Regions from separate parts of the Streptomyces sp. WAC00040 genome, predicted to be linked through region 1. Evidence: riboswitches for the same ligand, from Rfam matches in the RefSeq annotation. Region 1 holds a riboswitch; each other region holds the start of a gene.
What was found. A riboswitch is a leader RNA that binds a small molecule or an ion and turns the genes downstream of it on or off. The one in region 1 is predicted to bind cyclic di-AMP.

Region 1 (4,901 bases):
GTTCGTGCCGTACGGCGTGCAGGGCGACCTCGTACGGGTCCACCCCGGCGAGGAATGGCTCCACGTCGTCCGCGGGCGGCTGCGGCTCGGCCTCGGGGACGCCGTACACGAGCTGGCCGCCGGTGACAGTGCGCACTTCGACTCGCTCACCCCGCACCGCATCGCGGCGGCCGGCCCCGAGGGGGCGGAAATGCTGTTCGTGCACACGCTGCTGCAGGCCCCGGAACCGCACCCCCTCCCTGACCACCGAGGAATGTGATCCCGCATGTCGTACGACCCGTTGGACAGGCGCACCTCCGGTGGCGAGAGCCCGCGCGAGGAGCGGTTCCCGCGCGGACTGGTGATCAGGCTCTTCGCCTACCTCATCGCCGGCCACATCATCGCCGGGTTCCTCTACCTGCTGTTCCTGGTGGGCGGCCAGAACCAGTGACGGGCGAGGGCTCAGCCCTCGTCGAGCAGCCGTTCCCGCAGACGTTCACGCGTCTGCGGGGACAGCCGCAGACCCTCGGTGAGGTACCGCTCCGTCGTGCCCCAGTTCTCCTCGATCGCCTCGAAGGCCGCGGCCAGGTACTCGGCGCGGGCGTCGAAGAGCGGGCCGAGCAGCTCCATCACCTCGGGTGACATGGCGTCAGGTCCGTTGCCGCTGCGCCGGACCTTGTAACGGCGGTGCGGGTCGTTGGACTTGAGGTAGTCCGCCTCGATGGCGTCGCGCTCCACGCCGACGGCGAGCAGTGACACCGCTATCGACAGGCCGGCGCGGTCCTTGCCCGCGGCGCAATGCATCAGGGCGGGGACGCTGTCATCGGCCAGGGCGTGCAGCACGCGGCTGTGCTCCGCCGTTCGCTCCTTGATGATCATCCGGTAGGAGGCGATCATTCGGCCGGCGCCCTTGCCGTCCGCGAGGATCGACTTCAGCTGGTCCAGGTTCCCGTCCCGGACCATTTTCCAGAACTCCGCGCCGTCCGCGGGGTCGCTCAGCGGCAGGTTCACGTTGCGCACCCCGGGCAGGTCGATGTCCGGCCCCTCGAGCTTCTGGTCCGCCGCGTTGCGGAAGTCGAAGATCGTGTGGAGGCCGAGGGTCGACAGGAACGCGGCGTCGGTCGCCGTCGCGTGTGCCAGGTGCCCGCTGCGGAAGAGCCTGCCGGACCGCACCCGCCGCCCGTCCGTCGTCGGCAGGCCGCCCACGTCCCGGAAGTTACGGACCCCGGTCAGCTCGGGCTCTGTAGAGGGGACCTGCGGCAGCTGCTGCGTCACGGGGACTCCTTCGGAGGACAGTCGCCGGCGCTGTTCGCCGGGCGATGGCGCGGCCTCGACCATACGACACGCGCCCATCGGCCGATCGTCCTGGCCGTCCCGCACGGGTGTCGGCGTGCCCTGTGCGCCGTTGCCGCCGCGGGCCGCCCGGCGGACGATGTGCGGGCCCGTGCGGACCTGTGAGTATCCGAGGGGCCAGATGATCGAGAACGTCGGCAAGGGGCACACCTGGGTCCTCTTCGGCTCCACGAGCAGCTACACCCTCCGCCCTCACCCGCACCGACCAGGTGTGGACATCGGACAACACCGACCCGCTGGACCGGCTCGCCGTCCAGGACGGCTTCAGTCGGCTGCGCCCGGCCCGGGTCGTGGCGGCACGGGTCACCGACAGCCCGGGCGTCCAGCTCAACGGTCGCCGCAGCAGTCTGCGCTTTTGGTTCGTGAGCGCCATGGCGGGCTTGCTGGACGTCGGGGGGACCTCTCGGCCTGGAGCGAGGCGGAGCCGGCGGAGGCGCGTGACCGGGTCCGGCTCTACAAGGAGATCAGGCCGCTGGTCCAGCACGGCGAGCTGTACCGGCTGCGGGCCCGCAGGGCGGTCTCGGCGCCGTGCAGTGCGTACGGGGCGAGGAGGCGGTGGTGCTCGCGCTGCTCCAGCCCCAGCGCTACGGCGAGCGCCCGCCGGCGCTCCGGCTGCGCGGTGTGGAGGCGACGGCGGCCTACGTGTGTGCGCCGGAGCGGTCCGCCCTCGCGGGGTGCTGCTTGACCACGGAATTCACACCGGGCTGAGGGCGATTTCGACGCCACCGTGATCCGGCTCCGGGGCGGATGTGATCCACCGGTTCCAATTCGCCTTACGCGTAAGCGGGCAGGGGAATTGCAAAAGGGGGTCGGTCGGCCAGTTGCGCGGAAACCGGCGGAGCGCGGGAGGCGCGGGGGAGGCGATGGGAGGGAGCCCCCGGTCCGGGGAGCCGGAAGTGACAGGTGCCACGGCTTCAGCCGCCGGACGGCGAAGTGGGGCAAGAGTGGCGGGATTTGATGGGCAAGTGCGGGACTAGGTGGCTAAATGATCCTTCTGTCCGAATTGGATGGTTGCGTATAACGTGCCCCGTAAGAAGGGGAGATGGGCCCCGGCCCGTGAGCAGCGTCATATCCGTGACGTTCTGTGGCCGCGGCGCTGATGTGAATTCCTTGGTCGGCAAGGCGATTGGCCGCCCTTTGTCGACGGAGGGTGACCGGGAATCGGTGCGGGCGAGGCGCCGGTCATTGATCGTGGAAAATCGTGGCTTGTCCCACGCTGCCCGACTCGCCTACGGTCACGCTCAATCCGGACGGACCGCCTAATCCTGCCGCCGACCGGAATTCGAACCTATCCACGCGTGGCAGGAGCGGGGGACCCAGGTAGTACGCCGTATCCGGACAATCCGGACGGCTTGGGGTGAAGTCGCATGAAGTGTGCGACCGGGCATCTCCAGCCCGAACCCGACAGCTCACCTCGCAGGCGCCGGAGAGGAATGCGCCATGCCCGCGAAGGGTAAGCACCGCCGTCCCAAGACCAACCCGATCACCCGCGGCTTCGTCGTCGCCGGTACGGGTGGCGCCGCCATCGCGCTCCCGCTGTTCGGCGCCACCACGGCCAATGCCGCCCCGGCCGCGACCCCGGCCGCAGCGGAGAAGACCGCCGCCGCGGCCCCTGCCTCCGCGACCGCGGCGGCGCCGACCGCCAAGAAGGCCCCCAAGACCTACACGGTCGTCGCCGGGGACTACCTGTCGAAGATCGCCGACGAGCAGGACGTCCGCGGCGGCTGGAAGCAGCTCTTCAACGACAACCGCCGTGTCATCGGTGCCGACCCGTCGCTGATCCACCCTGGTCTGGAGCTGACGATCGGCGCGAAGAACAAGGCTACGAACGACCCGGAGCCCCGCTCCGAGTCCCCGACCCGCCCGTCGCGCGACGACTCGCGGTCCGCCGCGCCGGAGGCCGAGGCCCCCAAGGCCGAGGCGCCGAAGGCCGCGGCCCCCGCCAAGAAGGCCGCGAGCACTGCGTCCGGCTCCGGCTTCAGTGCCCCCGTCGACGCGGGCGTCACCACCCCGTACCGGGCCTCCGGTGCCATGTGGTCCAGCGGCTACCACACCGGTGTCGACTTCGCCGCCCCCACCGGCAGTTCCGTCAAGGCCATCGGCGCGGGTACCGTCGTCTCCGCCGGCTGGGGCGGGGCATACGGCAACGAGGTCGTCATCCAGCACACGGACGGCACCTACTCCCAGTACGCCCACCTCTCCTCGCTCGCCGTCTCCAGCGGGCAGTCGGTGACCGGTGGTCAGCAGATCGGACTGTCGGGTTCGACCGGCAACTCCTCAGGTCCCCACCTGCACTTCGAGGTCCGCACCGGACCCTCGTACGGTTCGGACATCGACCCGCTGGCCTACCTGCGCGAGCACGGCGTCTCCCTCTGAGTCGTCCGGTCGCGCCGGTCCACCGGTGAGTCCCCGTTCCGCATCATGCGGAGCGGGGGCTTCCGCGTATTCCGCCCGGCCGGAATTTGACGGGTGGTAAAGATCACGGCGCGTCAACCCCGCCTTACGGTCGCGTAGGTCACATCAGTAAAGGAAAGATGTGCTCCCGTGGCAGACGATTCGAGAACAGAGAACAGTGGCGTATTCGGGTCGTACGCGGCGATCGGTGACAGCTTCACCGAGGGCGTGGGGGACCCGGGGCCCGACGGGAGATTCGTCGGATGGGCGGACCGGTTCGCCGTCCTGCTCGCCGACCGGATGCCGGAGCACTCCTTCCGGTACGCCAACCTCGCCGTACGCGGCCGCCTCCTCGATCAGATCGTCGAGGAGCAGGTGCCCAGGGCGCGCGAGCTCGCGCCGGACCTGGTGACCTTCTGCGCCGGCGGCAACGACATCATCCGGCCCGGCTCCGACCCCGACGACGTCGCGGAACGTTTCGAACGCGCGGTGGCCGACCTCGCCGGCTCGGTCGGCACCGTCATGGTGACCACCGGCTTCGACACCCGGGACGTGCCGGTCCTGCGGCATCTGCGCGGCAAGATCGCCACGTACACCGCCCACGTACGGGCCATCGCCGACCGCTACGGGTGCCCCGTACTGGACCTGTGGTCGCTCAAGTCCGTCCAGGACCGGCGCGCTTGGGACGCCGACCGGCTCCACCTGTCACCCGAGGGGCACACCAGGGTCGCGCTGCGCGCCGCTCAGGTCCTCGGGATCGAGGTGCCCGCCGACCCCGACCAGCAGTGGCCGCCGCTGCCCCCGCGAGGGACGCTCGAGGTGCGCCGGGACGACATCCAGTGGGCGCGCGAGTATCTGGTGCCCTGGATCGGGCGGCGACTCCGCGGCGAGAGCTCCGGCGATCATGTGGAGGCCAAGCGCCCCGACCTGCTGCCGCTCTGAGACGCAAGGCGGTCCGGTGCCCGGACCGCCGAGGCGGCGCCGGTGTGGCGGACCGCCCGGCAACAGCCGGACTTCCGCACCGCCCAGGACAACGTCGGCGGCCCACGCCCCTGGCCCGGCCCTGCTGGCCCCTGGTCGCCGTCGCCACCCTCGCTTTCACCGACATCGGCCGTCCCGGGCGTGCCGCGCGCCCACTGGGGGGAGGGCCCGTGCGGCCGGTCGCCAGGTGCGGC
Region 2 (4,901 bases), on a different contig from region 1:
CCCGCTCCGCCGGGACGGCGACGACCGCCAGGTCGACGGGCTCGCCGATCTCGCCGACCGACCGGACGGCGGGCACACCGTCGATCTCGCGCTGTTCCTGCGGGAACGCGCGGTTGACCGCGTACACCCGGCCCATGAACCCGCCGTCCAGAAGGTTGCGCAGCGCGGTGCGTCCGACGCCGCCGGGCAGCCGGCCGGTGCCGACGACGGCCACGGAGCCGGGCGCGAGCAACCGCTGGACCGAGCGTGCCTCGGCGCGCTGCTCGCGTCCGCGCTGCACGGCGAGGGACTCCGCCGTCGGTTCGAGGTCGAGGGTCAGATGGACGGATCCGTCCTCGAAGCTGCGCCGCTGTGTGTATCCGGCGTCGCGGAACACCTTGATCATCTTGGAGTTGGCGGGCAGCACCTCAGCGGCGAAGCGCCGGATGCCCCGCTCCCGCGCCACCGCCGCGATGTGCTCGAGCAGCGCGGACGCGACACCGCGCCCCTGGTGCGCGTCCTGGACGAGGAAGGCGACCTCCGCCTCGTCAGCCGGGGCGCTCGCCGGCCGACCCTGTGCGTTGATGCGGTCGTAGCGGACCGTGGCGATGAACTCGCCGCCGACCGTCACCGCGAGTCCGACCCGGTCGACGTAGTCGTGGTGCGTGAACCGGTGGACGTCCTTGTCGGAAAGCCTCGGGTAGGGGGCGAAGAAGCGGTAGTACTTCGACTCGTCCGAGACCTGCTCGTAGAAGCTGACCAGCCGGTGCGCGTCCTCCGGCGTGATGGGCCTGATCCGGGCGGTGCCACCGTCGCGCAGCACCACGTCTGCTTCCCAGTGAGCGGGGTAGGCGTGCTCCTGCGAGGTCTGCATGGGGGAAAGCCTACGCGCGGCCACCGGTCGCGGAGGCGGTTGTGCGCGGGCAGTCTGAGGGGGCCGACGGCGGCCCGCACCCCGGCAGGGTGGGCGGGGAGCACGCCGGGACACATGAGAGACTGGTCTAGACAACCCGCTAAGACTTGAAGGGCAACACCATGGCTGAGCGCCGCGTCAATGTCGGCTGGGCCGAGGGCCTTCACGCCCGCCCCGCGTCCATCTTCGTCCGTGCCGCGACGGCTGCCGGCGTCCCTGTGACGATCGCCAAGGCCGACGGCAATCCGGTCAACGCGGCCTCGATGCTCGCCGTGCTCGGCCTGGGCGCCCAGGGTGGCGAGGAGATCGTCCTCGCTTCCGACGCGGACGGCGCGGAGGCGGCCCTCGACCGCCTGGCCAAACTGGTGGCAGAGGGTCTCGACGAGCTTCCCGAGACGGTCTGAGGACGGTCCGGGCCCGACCGGCCTGACGCCCGCCGCCATTCACAGAAAAACCGCGGTGTTCCGGATCCGGAGCACCGCGGTTCTGCATTTCAGGACCGCGTTCGGCATTTCGCCTTCGGAGGTCGGACGGAAAAGTAAAACAGGGAAAAGGCCGACCCCATCACGCCTTCTTTTGTATACGCCCTCTGTTAATTCCGGCCGCTCGTGGTGTTTACGGCATGTTGCGAAGTCCTCACCCGCACGGTGCGGCGCAGCCGGTGCGCCGTGGCGGCACGCTCGGCGTGCGCGGCCGTCAACGCGCGCGCCCGCTCCGCGTCACCGCGCGCCACGGCGTCGACGATCGCGCCGTGCTCGGCCCACGACTCGACCGGGGCGAGAGGCTGCTCCACCGAGTACATCCAGGCGATCTTGTGCCGCAACTGGGTCAGCAGCGAGGTCAACCCGGGACTGTCGCAGGACTGCGCGAGCGTCTCGTGGAACCAGGAGCCGAGCGAGCGCAAGTCCTCGCCCTGTCCCCGGCGCGCCCGCTCCTGACCGAGTCTCACCAGGCCGCGCAGCACCCGCAGATGCGCTTCCGTGCGGCGTTGCGCGGCGCGCGCAGCGCCCAGCGGCTCCAGAAGCATACGGATCTCCAGGAGGTCGGCGGCCTCCTGCTCCGTCGGCTCCGCCACACAGGCGCCGGCGTGCCGGCGGGTCACGACGAAGCCCTCCGACTCCAGGGTGCGCAGCGCCTCGCGGACCGGGACGCGGGAGACGCCATAGCGGCGTGCCAGGTGTTCCTCCGTGAGCCGGCTGCCGCGCTCGTGGACCCCGGAGACGATGTCGTCGCGGATCGCCGTGCATACCGAGTGCGCGGGAATACGCATGACCGAACCTCCGCATTGATCCGAGCGAAACGCAGCCGATTGACGCGTGTTCCCGTGACTCTATTGCAATGAACGCGTTTTTCCGACGCCAGGGTGAAAACCATGGAAGTCTCTTGACGGAGACGGCAATCACTCAATGGCCGAAACGCCGCGGAATGCGCAGAAGGCCCCCGGCCAAGCCGGGGGCCTTCGAAGACGAAGCGCGGGGCGCCGGACGGTGGGCGCGGCGCGGCTCGACCAGCCTCAGATCCGCGGCCGCATCTCGGCCGGCAGATCCGTGACGGCAAGGTCGCGCGCCGAACTCGGCCCGCGGCCGCCGGGACGGCGCCATGAGTGTGGCGCAGGCCCAGGCGCGGCGGGGACGAGGGCGACGGACATGGGCCCGAAACCGGCGCGGGCGCGGGAACGGTGGGCGCGGTCCCGGGTGCGGCCGAGGGTCAGACGTTGACGCCGCGCGAGCGCAGGTAGGCGACCGGGTCGATGTCGGAGCCGTACTCGGCGGTGGTCCTGGCCTCGAAGTGCAGGTGCGGCCCGGTCGAGTTGCCGGTCGAGCCGGACAGTCCGATCTGCTGGCCGGGGGTGACCTGCTGACCGACGGAGACGCTGATGGACGACAGGTGGCCGTACTGGGTGTACGTGCCGTCGTTCATCCGGATCACGACGTTGTTGCCGTACGCGCCGCCCCAGCCCGCCTCGACGACGGTGCCGGAGCCGACGGACACGACGGAACTGCCGGAGGCGGCGCGGAAGTCGACGCCGGAGTGGCTGCCGGAGGACCAGAGGGCGCCGCCGGTCCGGTACCCGGTGGTCACGTGCGAACCGGCGATCGGGAGCCGGAAGGAGTTCAGCCGCTTGCGCTCGGCCTCGCGGGCGGCGCGCTCCTTGGCCTCGCGGGCCTCCTTGGCGCGCGCCTCGGCCTTGCGCCTGGCTTCCGCCTTCGCCTCGGCCTCGGCCTTCGCCTGCGCCCTGGCCTTGGCGGCGGCCTCCTGGGCCTCTCTCTCCTGGGCGGCGGCCTGGTCGGCTATCTCGTCGGCGAGCGACCCCATGGAGACGATCTGGGTGAGGCCGGTGTCCTCGACGGAGGGGGCCTCGGTGTCGGCGGCGAGCGCCGGGGAGGCGAGGGTTCCGATGACGCCGGTGGTGGCGAGGGCGGCGACGCCGGCCAGGTTCGCGCTCCTGCGCGTCAGGCGGCTCGGGGCACGATGCTTCCCGGTGGCACGGGTGAACGCCATGAAGAGGCTGGTCCTTTCCTTCCTTCTCGCCTACCGGGTTAGCTGACGGGTTCGGAGCAGGAAGGTCTCCTACGGCCCCCTCCGCACGGGCGAAGGAGGGCCGATTCACCCCAGGGACTACGTGGGTCCCCGGCTCCCCAGGCTCGCGCCTGACGGGGACTCGGCGATGGCTGCCCGATGCCGCGGGCGCGACGATCTCCAGGCGGACAGCCGGACCGACGCTAGGCAACCCGTTCGTCAATCACCAAACAGACAGCCCGTTTTGTAGCGCATACCACAGGGCAGACAGGCATTCAGTCCTGCAAATCGGACATAGAACGGAACCCCGGCAAACGATTCGAAGCCGGGGTTCCGTTTTCACGCGATGCGCGTTTTGAGTCGTCCCGCCGGGCGGCGTCCGATCAGCCCGTGACAACCCTCACTTCACCGATGCCGAGGGCCTTCACCGGCTCCTCGATCTGCGACGCGTCGCCGACGAGCACCGTCACCAGCCGGTCGACCGGGAAGGCGTTGACGACCGCCGCGGTCGCCTCCACCGTGCCCGTCTCCGCCAGACGCACGTACATCTGTGCCTGGTAGTCGTCCGGGAGGTGCTGCTCGACCTGGTCGGCCAAGGTGGCCGCCACGGACGCCGCCGTCTCGTACTTCAGCGGGGCGACGCCCACCAGGTTCTGCACGGCGACGTCCCGCTCGGCGTCCGTGAGCCCCTCGGCTGCGAGCGTGCGGAGCACCTTCCACAGGTCACCGAGCGCCGGACCGGTGTTGGGCGTGTCCACGGAGCCGCTGATGGCGAGCATCGAGGCGCCGGAGCCGTCCGGAGCGGAGCGCAGCACCTGGCCGAAGGCGCGCACACCGTAGGTGTACCCCTTCTCCTCGCGCAGCACCCGGTCGAGGCGGGAGGTCAGCGTGCCGCCGAGGCAGTACGTGCCGAGCACCTGCGCGGGCCAGACACGGTCATGGCGATCGCCACCGACGCGGCCGATGAGGAGCTGCGTCTGCACCGCACCAGGGCGGTCGACGATGACCACACGGCCGGTGTCGTCAGCGGTGATCGCGGGCACCGGGCGCGGGTCCGCCTTGTCGCCCGTCCACGCCCCGAGCGTGTCGCCGAGGACGGCGTCCAGGTCGATACCGGTGAGGTCGCCGACGATCACCGCGGTGGCGGTGGCGGGCCGTACATGCGCCTCGTAGAAGGCGCGCACGGCGGCCGCGTCGATCCGCGCGACCGTCTCCTCCGTCCCCTGGCGCGGCCGGGAGACGCGCAGCTCGGCCGGGAAGAGCTCCTTGGAGAGCTGCTTGGCGGCCCGGCGGCCCGGGTTCGCCGTCTCGTGCGGGATCTCGTCGAGGCGGTTGCGGACCAGCCGCTCGACCTCGCCGGCCTCGAAGGCGGGGGCGATCAGTGCCTCGGAGAGCAGCCCGAGCGCCTTGTGCAGCCGGGAGACCGGTACCTCGAGGGAGACCCGGACGCCGGGGTGGTCGGCGTGTGCGTCCAGGGTGGCGCCGCAAC
Region 3 (4,901 bases), on a different contig from region 1:
GCCGGCATCGGCAGCACGCCGATGCTCGCCATGCTCGATCACCTCGCCGCCACCGGTTCCGACCGCCGGGTCATCGTCGTGCACGCCGACCGCAGCGCGGCGGACCACGCCCACCGCGAGGAGTTGCGCCGTCTCGTCGACGCCCACCCTTCGGCGTCCCTCCACCTCTGGTACGAGGCCGGCGGCGACGCCGGTGCGGCGGCCGGGCCGGCCGACATCGGCGCACTGGACCTCCCCGAGGGGCTCACGGCCTATCTGTGCGGCCCGTTGCCGTTCATGCGCTCCGTACGGGGTGAGCTGCTGCGCCGGGGCGTTCCCGCCGCGGCCGTGCACTACGAGGTGTTCGGGCCCGATCTCTGGCTCGGTCAGGAGTAGCCGGCGACGATTTTCCGGCCTTCTCCCGGCGCTGCTCGTAATTGGTACGGATCTTGCTCTGCATGGCGTAAGGTTGTGTTCACCGACGCGGGGTGGAGCAGCTCGGTAGCTCGCTGGGCTCATAACCCAGAGGTCGCAGGTTCAAATCCTGTCCCCGCTACTGATGACACCGGCCCGGTGGTCGATCGAGAAGATCGACCACCGGGCCGGTGGCTTTTTCCGAGCGTCCCGATCGTCGCCCGGTCGGGCGACCGGAAGTCGCCCCGCGGCGCGTCGGCCTTCAGCCTGATGGGGGCGCGGTACTGTCCGCAGCCGTCAGCGGACCCGGTAGGACCGGCAGGAGACCACCTTTGGGCCAGGAGTGGCGAGATCAGGGCGGCGCCAGAAGAACCCCGTGGTTCGTCCGCGTGTTGCCCATGGCGATGATCGTCGGCGGGGTGGTCTTCGACATGCTGACCCCGCCCCGGTTCACCGCCGTACCTCTTTATGCAGCCGCCCCGCTCGTCGCGGCGCCTGTCCTGTCATGGATGGCGACCCTGCTGACCGGGATCGCCGCGGTTCTGGCGCTGAGCGTCCTCCACGCCGTCAACAGAAGCTTCTGGCAGATCACGGTCCTCACCGAGACGACCACGGTGGTCACCGTCGTCGCACTCGCGCTGTTCATCAACATCCTCGTGCGGCGCAGCGGTGAGCGGCTCGCCTCGGCCCGGGTGATCGCCGAGACCGCGCAGCGGGCCGTCCTGCCCGCGCCGGCCGACCGGATCGGCGGTCTGCACATCGCCGCCCGCTATGAGGCGGCGCAGGCGGGCGCGTTCATCGGCGGCGACCTCTTCGCGGTGCAGGACACCCCTCACGGCGTGCGCCTCCTCGTCGGCGATGTACGGGGCAAAGGGCTGGGGGCGGTGGGGACCGTGGCCGTGCTCATCGGCGCCTTCCGCGAGGCTGCGGAGCAGGAGCGCTCGCTGGAGGGCGTGGCCCAGCGGTTGGAGCGGGCGCTCAAGCGCGAGGGCACCAGGCGTGAGGGGCTGGACGCCATGGAGGGGTTCACCACCGCCGTACTGGGCGAGATCCCGCGCGGCCGGCCCCTGGTGCGACTCGTGAACCGGGGGCATCCCGAGCCCTTGGTGCTGCACGCCGACGGGGCTCTGGACGTCCTGGTGCCGGCGCAGGCCGCGCTGCCGCTGGGTATGGGTGATCTGGCGGCGTGGCCGGACCGGGCGGACGAGTACCCGCTGCCCGACGGGGCGACGCTGCTGCTCTACACGGACGGGGTGACGGAGGCGCGGGACGCTCGCGGCGTCTTCTACGACCCGGTGGAACGGCTCGCGGGGCGTCTCTTCCCGGGGCCTGCGGAGCTGCTGGACGCGCTCGTCGACGACGTACGGCGGTACACCGGCGGCGGATCGAGCGACGACATGGCACTGCTGGCGGTCGGCAGGCCGGCGGAAGGGCAGCCGGAACGGCGCAGGACGGTGCCGGTGGTTCCGCCGGAGCCCGACGGTCGCGGCAGGCCTGCGTGACATAACGCCCCTGATACGGGTGGTGCGCACGCTCCGTAGTCGAAGGGGAGCCGTCCGCATAACATTTGATATGCCATCAGAACCGGGACCGCCTCTGATGTTTGATCAACTCGCCCGGTTCCGGCAGGTTCTGTCCGAGTAAGTCCCGGGTGAAGTCGTTAATGATCACCCGGAACAGCTTGGAATCCGGCCCCGGCGTCTATTAACGTTCGATAACGCAGTGCGGTCGTCCCAGCCGTCGCAGAGGCGGCGCCGTGCGCACGTGCCGAATCCCGCAAGGGAACCGGGGAACCACTAATTGGGGTGAATCGGTCACCCTTTGCCGCTCAGTCCGCGGTCGAGGGCGCCCGTAGGAGACCTTCCTGCTCCGAACCCGTCAGCTAACCCGGTAGGCGAGAAGGAAGGAAAGGAGTACGCCTTCGTGGCGTCCAACATGCCTGCCCCCGAGGCCCGCTTCGCGTCCGAACGTTTCAGTACCGACGCCCCCGAGCGGACCTGGGAGGAGTGGAATCCCACAGAGGACTCCGTCCGCCCCGTGCGCGGCCGGCACCGTGTCATCAAGCAGCGCGGCGGAATCGCCCGCAGCTCCACGGTGCTCGGAGTCGGCGTCATCGCCGCGGTCGGCGCGGGTGGCATAGCCACCGCGCAGGACAAGCCGGCGGTCTCCATCTCCCTTCCCGATTCCATCGCGGACAAGCTTCCCGACGCGAAGTCGCTTCCCGGCGTGGGATCCCTGATCTCCGACTCGGACGACTCCGACGGCGATGTCCACGCCGCGCCGCTCACCGCCGCGACCACGGTCGCCGACACCGGCGCCGGCCAGGCTCAGGCCGCCGGCTCCGGCGAGGCCCTGCGCGCCCGGATCCTCCAGCAGGCCGAGCAGCAGCAGGCAGAGGCCGACGCCGAGGCGAAGGCGGCCGCGGAGGCGCTCGCCGCCGAGCAGGCGGCGGCCGCAGCCGAGAAGCAGCAGAGCGCGGCCGAGGCCAAGGCCGCCGAGGAGAAGCGCAAGGCGGAGGAGGCCGCGCGTGCGGCGGCAGAGGCCGCGCGTCTCGCCGAGCTCGCCCGCAGCTTCTCCCTTCCGACCTCCTCCTACACGATCACCTCCACCTACGGTGAGTCCGGCGCGATGTGGTCCTCCGGCCAGCACACCGGCCTGGACTTCGCGGCACCGACCGGGACCCCGGTCAAGGCGGTGCACGGCGGCACGGTCAAGTCCGCCGGCTGGTCCGGCTCCTACGGCTACCGCATCGTCCTCGAACTCGAGGACGGCACCGAGGTCCTGTATGCCCACCTCTCCTCCATGACGGCGAGCGCGGGCCAGCAGGTGTCCACCGGCGAGACGATCGGGCGCGTCGGCGCGACCGGCAATGTCACCGGTCCGCACCTGCACCTCGAGGTGCACACCGCCGGCGGCGCGGGCATCGACCCGATGGCGTGGCTGCGCGACAAGGGCCTCACGATCTGATCCCTGCCCGGTACGGGTCGCGGTAAGTCCCGTGCCGGGCACATCCATGTCTCCGGCAGTCCTGGCGCACCCCCCCCGACGCCAGGGCTGCCGGAATAGCCGCTACGGGCACGGCCGTTGATCAGCGCATGACCTCTCTGCGCCCCCTCGGTTCCTCCGGCCTGACCGTCTCCCCGCTTGCTCTCGGCGGCAACGTCTTCGGCTGGACGGCCGACGAGGCGAGGACCTTCGCGGTCCTCGACGCGTACACCGCCGCAGGCGGCAACTTCGTCGACACCGCCGACAGCTACTCCTCGTGGGCCCCGGGGAACGAGGGCGGCGAGTCGGAGACCCTCATCGGCAAGTGGCTCGCGGCCCGCGGCAACCGCTCCGAAGTCGTCATCGCCACCAAGGTCGGCGCCCACCCCCGCCACAAGGGCCTCTCCGCGGCCACGATCAAGGCGGCCGCGGAGGAGTCGCTCACCCGGCTGGGCACCGACCACATCGACCTCTACTACACCCACTTCGACGACCCGTCCGTGCCCGTCGAGGAGATCATCACCGCCCTCGACCAGCTGGTGAAGGACGGCAAGGTGCGCGCGATCGCCGCCTCCAACATCAGCGCCGAACGGCTCCGGGCGTCCCTGGACTTCTCCGAGCGGGAGGGCCTAGCCCGCTATGCGGTGCTGCAGCCCCACTACAACCTGGTCTCACGCCGCACCTACGAGGGGGAACTGCAGGACGCCGCCGCCCGCGCCGGCCTCGCCGCCGTCCCCTATTACGCGCTCGCGTCGGGCTTCCTCACCGGCAAGTACCGGCCCGGCACCACGGTGGACAGCGCCAGGGCCCAGGGCGCCTCCAAGCACCTCGAGTCGGAGCGGGGGCTGAGGGTCCTCGACGTGCTCGACAGGATCGCGCAGGCCCGTGGCGTGGAGATCGCGACCGTTGCACTGGCGTGGCTGGCCGCGCAGCCGACCGTGGCCGCGCCGATCGCGTCGGCCCGCACGGTCGAGCAGGTGCCGGCCCTGGTGGCGGCGACGGACCTGGCCCTGACGGACGGCGAGCTGGCCGAGCTGACCGACGCGTCCGCCTGAGACCGCACCGGCGCAAGCTCAATAGCGGTAGGGGTTGTAGCCGCTGTAGTCGCGGTGCGGCGGCGGCAGCGGCGTCCGGGCCGTCGCCTGGGCGGCGTACGCCAGCGAAGGGCCCGCCACCTCCCTGCGCTGCCACAGGTGGTGCAGCAACTCCTGCTCGCGCTCCACGAAATCCGGGCCGGCCGCGCCCCGGTGGGCCCGGTGACGCAGGAAGGCGAGCGTCGTCGCGAACGCCTCGTACTCCGACACGGCGTGCCCGGCCGCCGGGCCGTACGCGCGCCGGGCGAAGTCCCTGGCCACGGTGCGGGCCCGCATCGACGACAGGGCGCGGGGCTCGGCCGCGGACATCCAGCCGGCCGCGGCGTACGCCGGAAGCTCCTCCGAGATCGTGCGCAGCTCACGCTGGCGGGTCCATATCGCCAGCCAGGTGAGCAGCGCGAACACCGGCACCATGAACGCCCCGTACAC
Region 4 (4,901 bases), on a different contig from region 1:
TTGAGCTGCTCGACGCTCTTGCGGGCCTCGTGCATCAGCCGTTCCTGCTCGGCGATCTCGGCCCGCTGCGAGACGTACTGGCGCATCGGGTAGGCGAGCGCGACGACGAGCGAGCAGACGACGAGGGCGAGGAAGGCCGCGCGTCCGGTGAGGCGGGAGCGGCGGGCCTGGCGGCGGTTCTGGGACCGGTAGACACGGGCGGCGGTCTGCTCGCCGAGCAGCCGCAGCCTGGTCGCCGTGGAGAACCGGTCCGCGTCCGGCGTGCGTGCCATTCCTCTCGCCTCCCCTTCACACGCGTACGTCCCCGGACACGGTACGGGACCGCGGCCGGGGACGTACGGACGACAGGGCTTCAGCCGGTGATCGGGCGGCGATCAGACGTAGGCCGGCCGTCGTGCCTTCTGTGCTTACTGGTCCGCGAAGCGGAACCGCGGGAACGCGCTGCGGCCCGCGTACACCGCCGCGTCGTCGAGGATCTCCTCGATGCGCAGCAGCTGGTTGTACTTGGCGACGCGCTCGGAGCGGGCCGGGGCGCCGGTCTTGATCTGGCCGCAGTTGGTGGCGACGGCCAGGTCGGCGATGGTGACGTCCTCGGTCTCGCCGGAGCGGTGGGACATCATGCACTTGAAGCCGTTGCGCTGGGCGAGCTCGACGGCGTCGAGGGTCTCGGTCAGCGAACCGATCTGGTTGACCTTCACGAGCAGGGCGTTCGCGGCGTTCTCCTCGATGCCGCGGGCCAGGCGCTCCGGGTTGGTGACGAACAGGTCGTCGCCGACGAGCTGCACCTTGGCGCCGAGCTTCTCGGTGATGGCCTGCCAGCCGGCCCAGTCGTCCTCGAACAGCGGGTCCTCGATGGAGACCAGCGGGTAGGAGTCGACGAGTTCCGCGTAGTACTCGGTCATCTCGGCGGCCGAGCGGGACTTGCCCTCGAACTCGTACGAGCCGTCCTTGTAGAACTCGGACGCGGCGACGTCGAGCGCGAGCGCGATGTCCTTGCCCGGGGCGTAACCGGCCTCCTTGATGGCCTCGAGGATGAGGTCCAGGGCGGCGCGGTTGGAGTCGAGGTTCGGCGCGAAGCCGCCCTCGTCGCCGAGACCGGTGGACAGGCCCTTCTGCTTCAGAACCTTCTTGAGGGTGTGGTAGACCTCGGTGCCCCAGCGAAGGGCCTCGGAGAAGGACTCGGCGCCGATCGGCGCGATCATGAACTCCTGGATGTCCACGTTGGAGTCGGCGTGCGAGCCGCCGTTCAGGATGTTCATCATCGGAACGGGCAGCAGGTGCGCGTTCGGGCCGCCCAGGTAGCGGAAGAGCGGCAGGTCCGAGGCCTCGGAGGCGGCGTGCGCCACGGCGAGGGAGACGCCGAGGATGGCGTTGGCGCCGAGGGAGGACTTGTCCGGGGTGGCGTCCAGGTCGAACATCGCCTGGTCGATCAGCCGCTGCTCGGTGGCGTCGTAACCGACGAGCTCCGGGCCGATCTGCTCGATGACGGCGAGGACGGCCTTCTCGACACCCTTGCCCTGGTAGCGGTTCTGGTCACCGTCGCGAAGCTCGAGAGCCTCGAACGCACCGGTGGAGGCGCCGGACGGAACTGCAGCACGACCCGTGCTGCCGTCGTCGAGGCCAACCTCGACCTCGACCGTGGGGTTACCTCGGGAGTCCAGGATTTCCCGGGCTACGACGACGTCGATGGACGGCACGAGCATCTCCTTCTGGGATGTGACGCGAGAAAAAGTGCAGAGGTCTGCTTGGCCTTGCGGCAAGAGCCTAACCGCCTCGGGGGCAAAGGCCTGCCGATGCCCGCCCCCTGGGACGAAAAAGGGCATCAAGTCCCTTGGGACGGGGCAAACAGGGCGGTATCTACCTGCGGGTAACCGGCATTCGGGCCCTGGCCCTCGACGGACCGAACCCCGGCCCGGCGCGTTCGGGGGGGAAGGTGCGCCGGACCGGGGTGCTCGGGTCCCGTACGGAAGACGGGTGGCCTCCCACGACCGCCGGACCGTGGGAGGAAGGGGTGGGTCAGCTCAGGTGGAGCTGCTGACCCGGGTGGATCACGTCGGCGTCCTCGACGATGTCCTTGTTCAGCTCGAAGAGCTTCTCCCAGCCGCCCTTGACCTTCTCGGCCTCGGCGATGGTGCTCAGGGTGTCGCCGGCCTTGACCTTGTACTCGCCGTCGCCCTTCTTGAAGGACTTGGCCTCGGCAGCGGCGGCGGGCTTCTCGGCCTTCTTCGCCGGGGCCTCGGCGCGCTCGGAGCGCGTGGTGGGGGCCTCGGCGCGCTCCTGGGCCGGCTGGGTGGGCTCGGCCTCGACGGAGCCGGCGTCGTTGGAGGCGTTGGACAGGCCGACGCCACAGCTCGGCCAGGCGCCCTTGCCCTGGCCGGCCAGGACCTTCTCGGCTATCTCGATCTGCTGGGACTTGGACGCCTGGTCGGCGGTCGCGGCGTACGCGGTGCCGCCGTACGCGGCCCAGGTCGAGGCGGAGAACTGCAGGCCGCCGTAGTAGCCGTTGCCGGTGTTGATGGACCAGTCGCCGCCGGACTCGCACTGGGCGACGGCGTCCCACTCGGCCGTGGTGGCGGCGGAGGCGGTGCCCGCACCGAGCAGCGGCGCGGCGACGGCCGCACCGGTGATGCCGACGAAGGCGGCGATACGGGTCGCCCGGGAAGCGCGGCGGTGCTTGGCGTTGCCGGAAGAACGCAGCATGGAGCTATCTCCTCACCGACGCCTGCGAGGTGAGCTGTCGGGTTCGGGCCTGTGAGTTGCCCGGCCGCACGTCACTGACGCACGGTCTTCACCCCCAGCCGGTTCCGTTCCGCCGGTCTCCACGGTCCGGCCGACCTCGACGTACGGTCGGCCTCTCGCTGTCCCGGCTCACGGGCCCGGCACTTACCTGGGTCCCCCGCTCCTGCCTTCGGCGCTCTGAGCGACGACTGTTCCCCCCGACCGACGGCAGGATTCGGCGTATCGGTCGACGGTGCCCGCGATGGCGAACGGTTCAGACGGTAGACACACGACTCCCCGATGTTCAAAGTCGAACATCGGGGAGAAATCGCCCGAACCGGCCACCCATGAGTGTCCGTTTTCGCAGGTGAGGGGCGGAGTGGGCGAATTCGCAGGGCTGTTTGCTGCAGTTGCAGCAAAGAGACCCTTGTCTCACTCGCACACAACGGACATAAGCCGGCGAAACGCTACGCGAACTAGCCCCGGTTCAGGCCGAGATCGAGGCTCTGACCGGGCCGGATGAGGTCCGGGTCGGCCCCGACGGCCTCCTGGTTCGCCTCGTAGAGCGCCGGCCACCCGCCGGGCACGTCCTTCTCGTTGGCGATGTCGCACAGGTTGTCGCCGGGCTGAACGGTGTAGGTGTCGGGGCGGGTTGCCTCATCGGCACCGTTTCGACCTGAACTGTCACCACGTGAGGCATGACGGCCGCTTTCGCGGCCCTTTTCCGTTTTGCCCGTTTCTGCCTCGCTGTCGGCGGGGGCGCCGCGGTGCTTGCCGCCGCCGCTCGTGGCGCCGTCGGAGGGAGCCGCGCCCGTGGCGCCGTCCGACGCGCCGGGAGCCTCCGGAGCCGTGGTGGTCCCGTCCGTGGAGTCCGGCGCGTCACCGGCGCCACGGGACGGCGCTCCGGTCCCGCCCGGACCGCCGGAAGAGTCCTCGATGGTCCCGCTGTCCGTGTCGTCGGCCGGCGTGTCCCTGCCGGAGGCGTCCTCGGACGGCTCCACGGCCGGTGCTTCGCTCTGCTGCGGCAGCGGCAGGATGCCGGGGTCGACGCCGGTGTCCGTGCCGTCGTTGACAAGCCCCGCGAGCGGCCCGCACGCGGGCCACGCCTGCGGGCCCTCGGCGGCGAGCACCTTCTCGGCGACCGCTATCTGCTGCGAGCGGCTGGCGAGGTCGGCGCTCGGCGCGTACGCGGTGCCGCCGTACGCGACCCAGACCTCCTCGGAGAACTGGAGTCCGCCGTAGAAGCCGTTGCCGAAGTCGGCGCTCCAGGCGCCGCCGCTCTCGCACTCCGCGACGCGGTCCCACGTGCTCGCGTCCGCGGCCGAGGCCGAGCCCGCGCCGAGCAGCGGAATGGCGATGGCCGAACCGGTCACCCCTGCCGCAACGATGAGGGCCGGAGCCTGGCGGGGTCGGCGGTGTCGTCCGTTCCCGGAGAGCATGCGGTTGCCTTTCGCGTGACAGCTGAGAAACCTGCGGCCTGCTGTTGCGTGCCGAGTCGACGGTGAACGTAGCCGTATTCGAACGCGAGTCACAAGTCGATGCAGCGGAGATCACGTGAAAGTCACAGAATTGACGCTGCGTCAGTTTGTTTCGGGTGTGAACTCAACGGGCAGAGTGCGCAATCCACGCATGATGAGTCCCCCACGCCACCGCAAATCGGCCGGATCTCCCGCAAGCCGCAAGTCAGGCATTCTGCGGAGCAGCGTGGCGAGCGCGGTCTGCCCCTCGAGCCGGGCGAGCGGCGCGCCGAGGCAGTAATGGATGCCGTGTCCGTACCCCAGATGCTGGTTGTCACGCCGGGACAGGTCGAGCGTGTCCGGCGCGTCGAAGCGTTCGGGGTCGCGGTCGGCGGCCGCGAGCACGACGAGGACCGGGTCGCCGGCAGCGATCCGCTGCCCGCCGACGGTGAGCGGTTCGGTGGCGAACCGCCATGTCGCCAGCTCCACCGGGCCGTCATAGCGCAGCAGTTCCTCGACGCCGGTGGCGAGCAGCTCGCTCTCGCCCGCGGCGAGCGACGCCTGGAGGCGCTCGCGCTGGCCGGGGTTGCGCAGCAGCGCGTACACACCGTTGCCGATGAGGTTCACGGTGGTCTCGAAGCCGGCGAAGAGCAGGATGAAGGCCATCGCCGCGGCCTCGTTCTCGGTGAGGTGCTCGCCGTGGTCGGACGCCTTGATGAGTCCCGA

Region 2: linked by a shared signal. The riboswitch ahead of MDN94_RS17160 (M23 family metallopeptidase) and the one ahead of MDN94_RS22780 (M23 family metallopeptidase) in region 1 are both predicted to bind cyclic di-AMP.
Region 3: linked by a shared signal. The riboswitch ahead of MDN94_RS06735 (M23 family metallopeptidase) and the one ahead of MDN94_RS22780 (M23 family metallopeptidase) in region 1 are both predicted to bind cyclic di-AMP.
Region 4: linked by a shared signal. The riboswitch ahead of MDN94_RS04320 (transglycosylase family protein) and the one ahead of MDN94_RS22780 (M23 family metallopeptidase) in region 1 are both predicted to bind cyclic di-AMP.

What each region holds. Positions count from the first base shown of each region.
Region 1 covers NZ_JAKQZE010000002.1:748,909-753,809, forward strand. Annotated here, with positions in the region: gene MDN94_RS22760 (helix-turn-helix domain-containing protein) at 1-259, shown strand, start outside; gene MDN94_RS22765 (DUF6126 family protein) at 266-430, shown strand; gene MDN94_RS22770 (tyrosine-protein phosphatase) at 442-1,254, opposite strand; partial or broken gene MDN94_RS22775 (alpha-galactosidase) at 1,524-2,074, shown strand; cyclic di-AMP (ydaO/yuaA leader) riboswitch at 2,592-2,770, shown strand; gene MDN94_RS22780 (M23 family metallopeptidase) at 2,773-3,708, shown strand; gene MDN94_RS22785 (SGNH/GDSL hydrolase family protein) at 3,877-4,668, shown strand.
Region 2 covers NZ_JAKQZE010000001.1:3,723,996-3,728,896, reverse strand. Annotated here, with positions in the region: gene MDN94_RS17175 (bifunctional acetate--CoA ligase family protein/GNAT family N-acetyltransferase) at 1-853, opposite strand, end outside; gene MDN94_RS17170 (HPr family phosphocarrier protein) at 1,015-1,296, shown strand; gene MDN94_RS17165 (GntR family transcriptional regulator) at 1,485-2,162, opposite strand; gene MDN94_RS17160 (M23 family metallopeptidase) at 2,600-3,394, opposite strand; cyclic di-AMP (ydaO/yuaA leader) riboswitch at 3,408-3,570, opposite strand; gene MDN94_RS17155 (M16 family metallopeptidase) at 3,796-4,901, opposite strand, start outside.
Region 3 covers NZ_JAKQZE010000001.1:1,479,614-1,484,514, reverse strand. Annotated here, with positions in the region: gene MDN94_RS06750 (globin domain-containing protein) at 1-375, shown strand, start outside; tRNA gene MDN94_RS06745 (tRNA-Met) at 462-535, shown strand; gene MDN94_RS06740 (PP2C family protein-serine/threonine phosphatase) at 792-1,895, shown strand; cyclic di-AMP (ydaO/yuaA leader) riboswitch at 2,149-2,305, shown strand; gene MDN94_RS06735 (M23 family metallopeptidase) at 2,317-3,360, shown strand; gene MDN94_RS06730 (aldo/keto reductase) at 3,489-4,433, shown strand; gene MDN94_RS06725 (PrsW family intramembrane metalloprotease) at 4,452-4,901, opposite strand, start outside.
Region 4 covers NZ_JAKQZE010000001.1:951,688-956,588, forward strand. Annotated here, with positions in the region: gene MDN94_RS04310 (FtsB family cell division protein) at 1-272, opposite strand, end outside; gene eno (phosphopyruvate hydratase) at 408-1,703, opposite strand; gene MDN94_RS04320 (transglycosylase family protein) at 2,017-2,700, opposite strand; cyclic di-AMP (ydaO/yuaA leader) riboswitch at 2,705-2,842, opposite strand; gene MDN94_RS04325 (transglycosylase family protein) at 3,195-4,157, opposite strand; gene MDN94_RS04330 (cytochrome P450 family protein) at 4,299-4,901, opposite strand, start outside.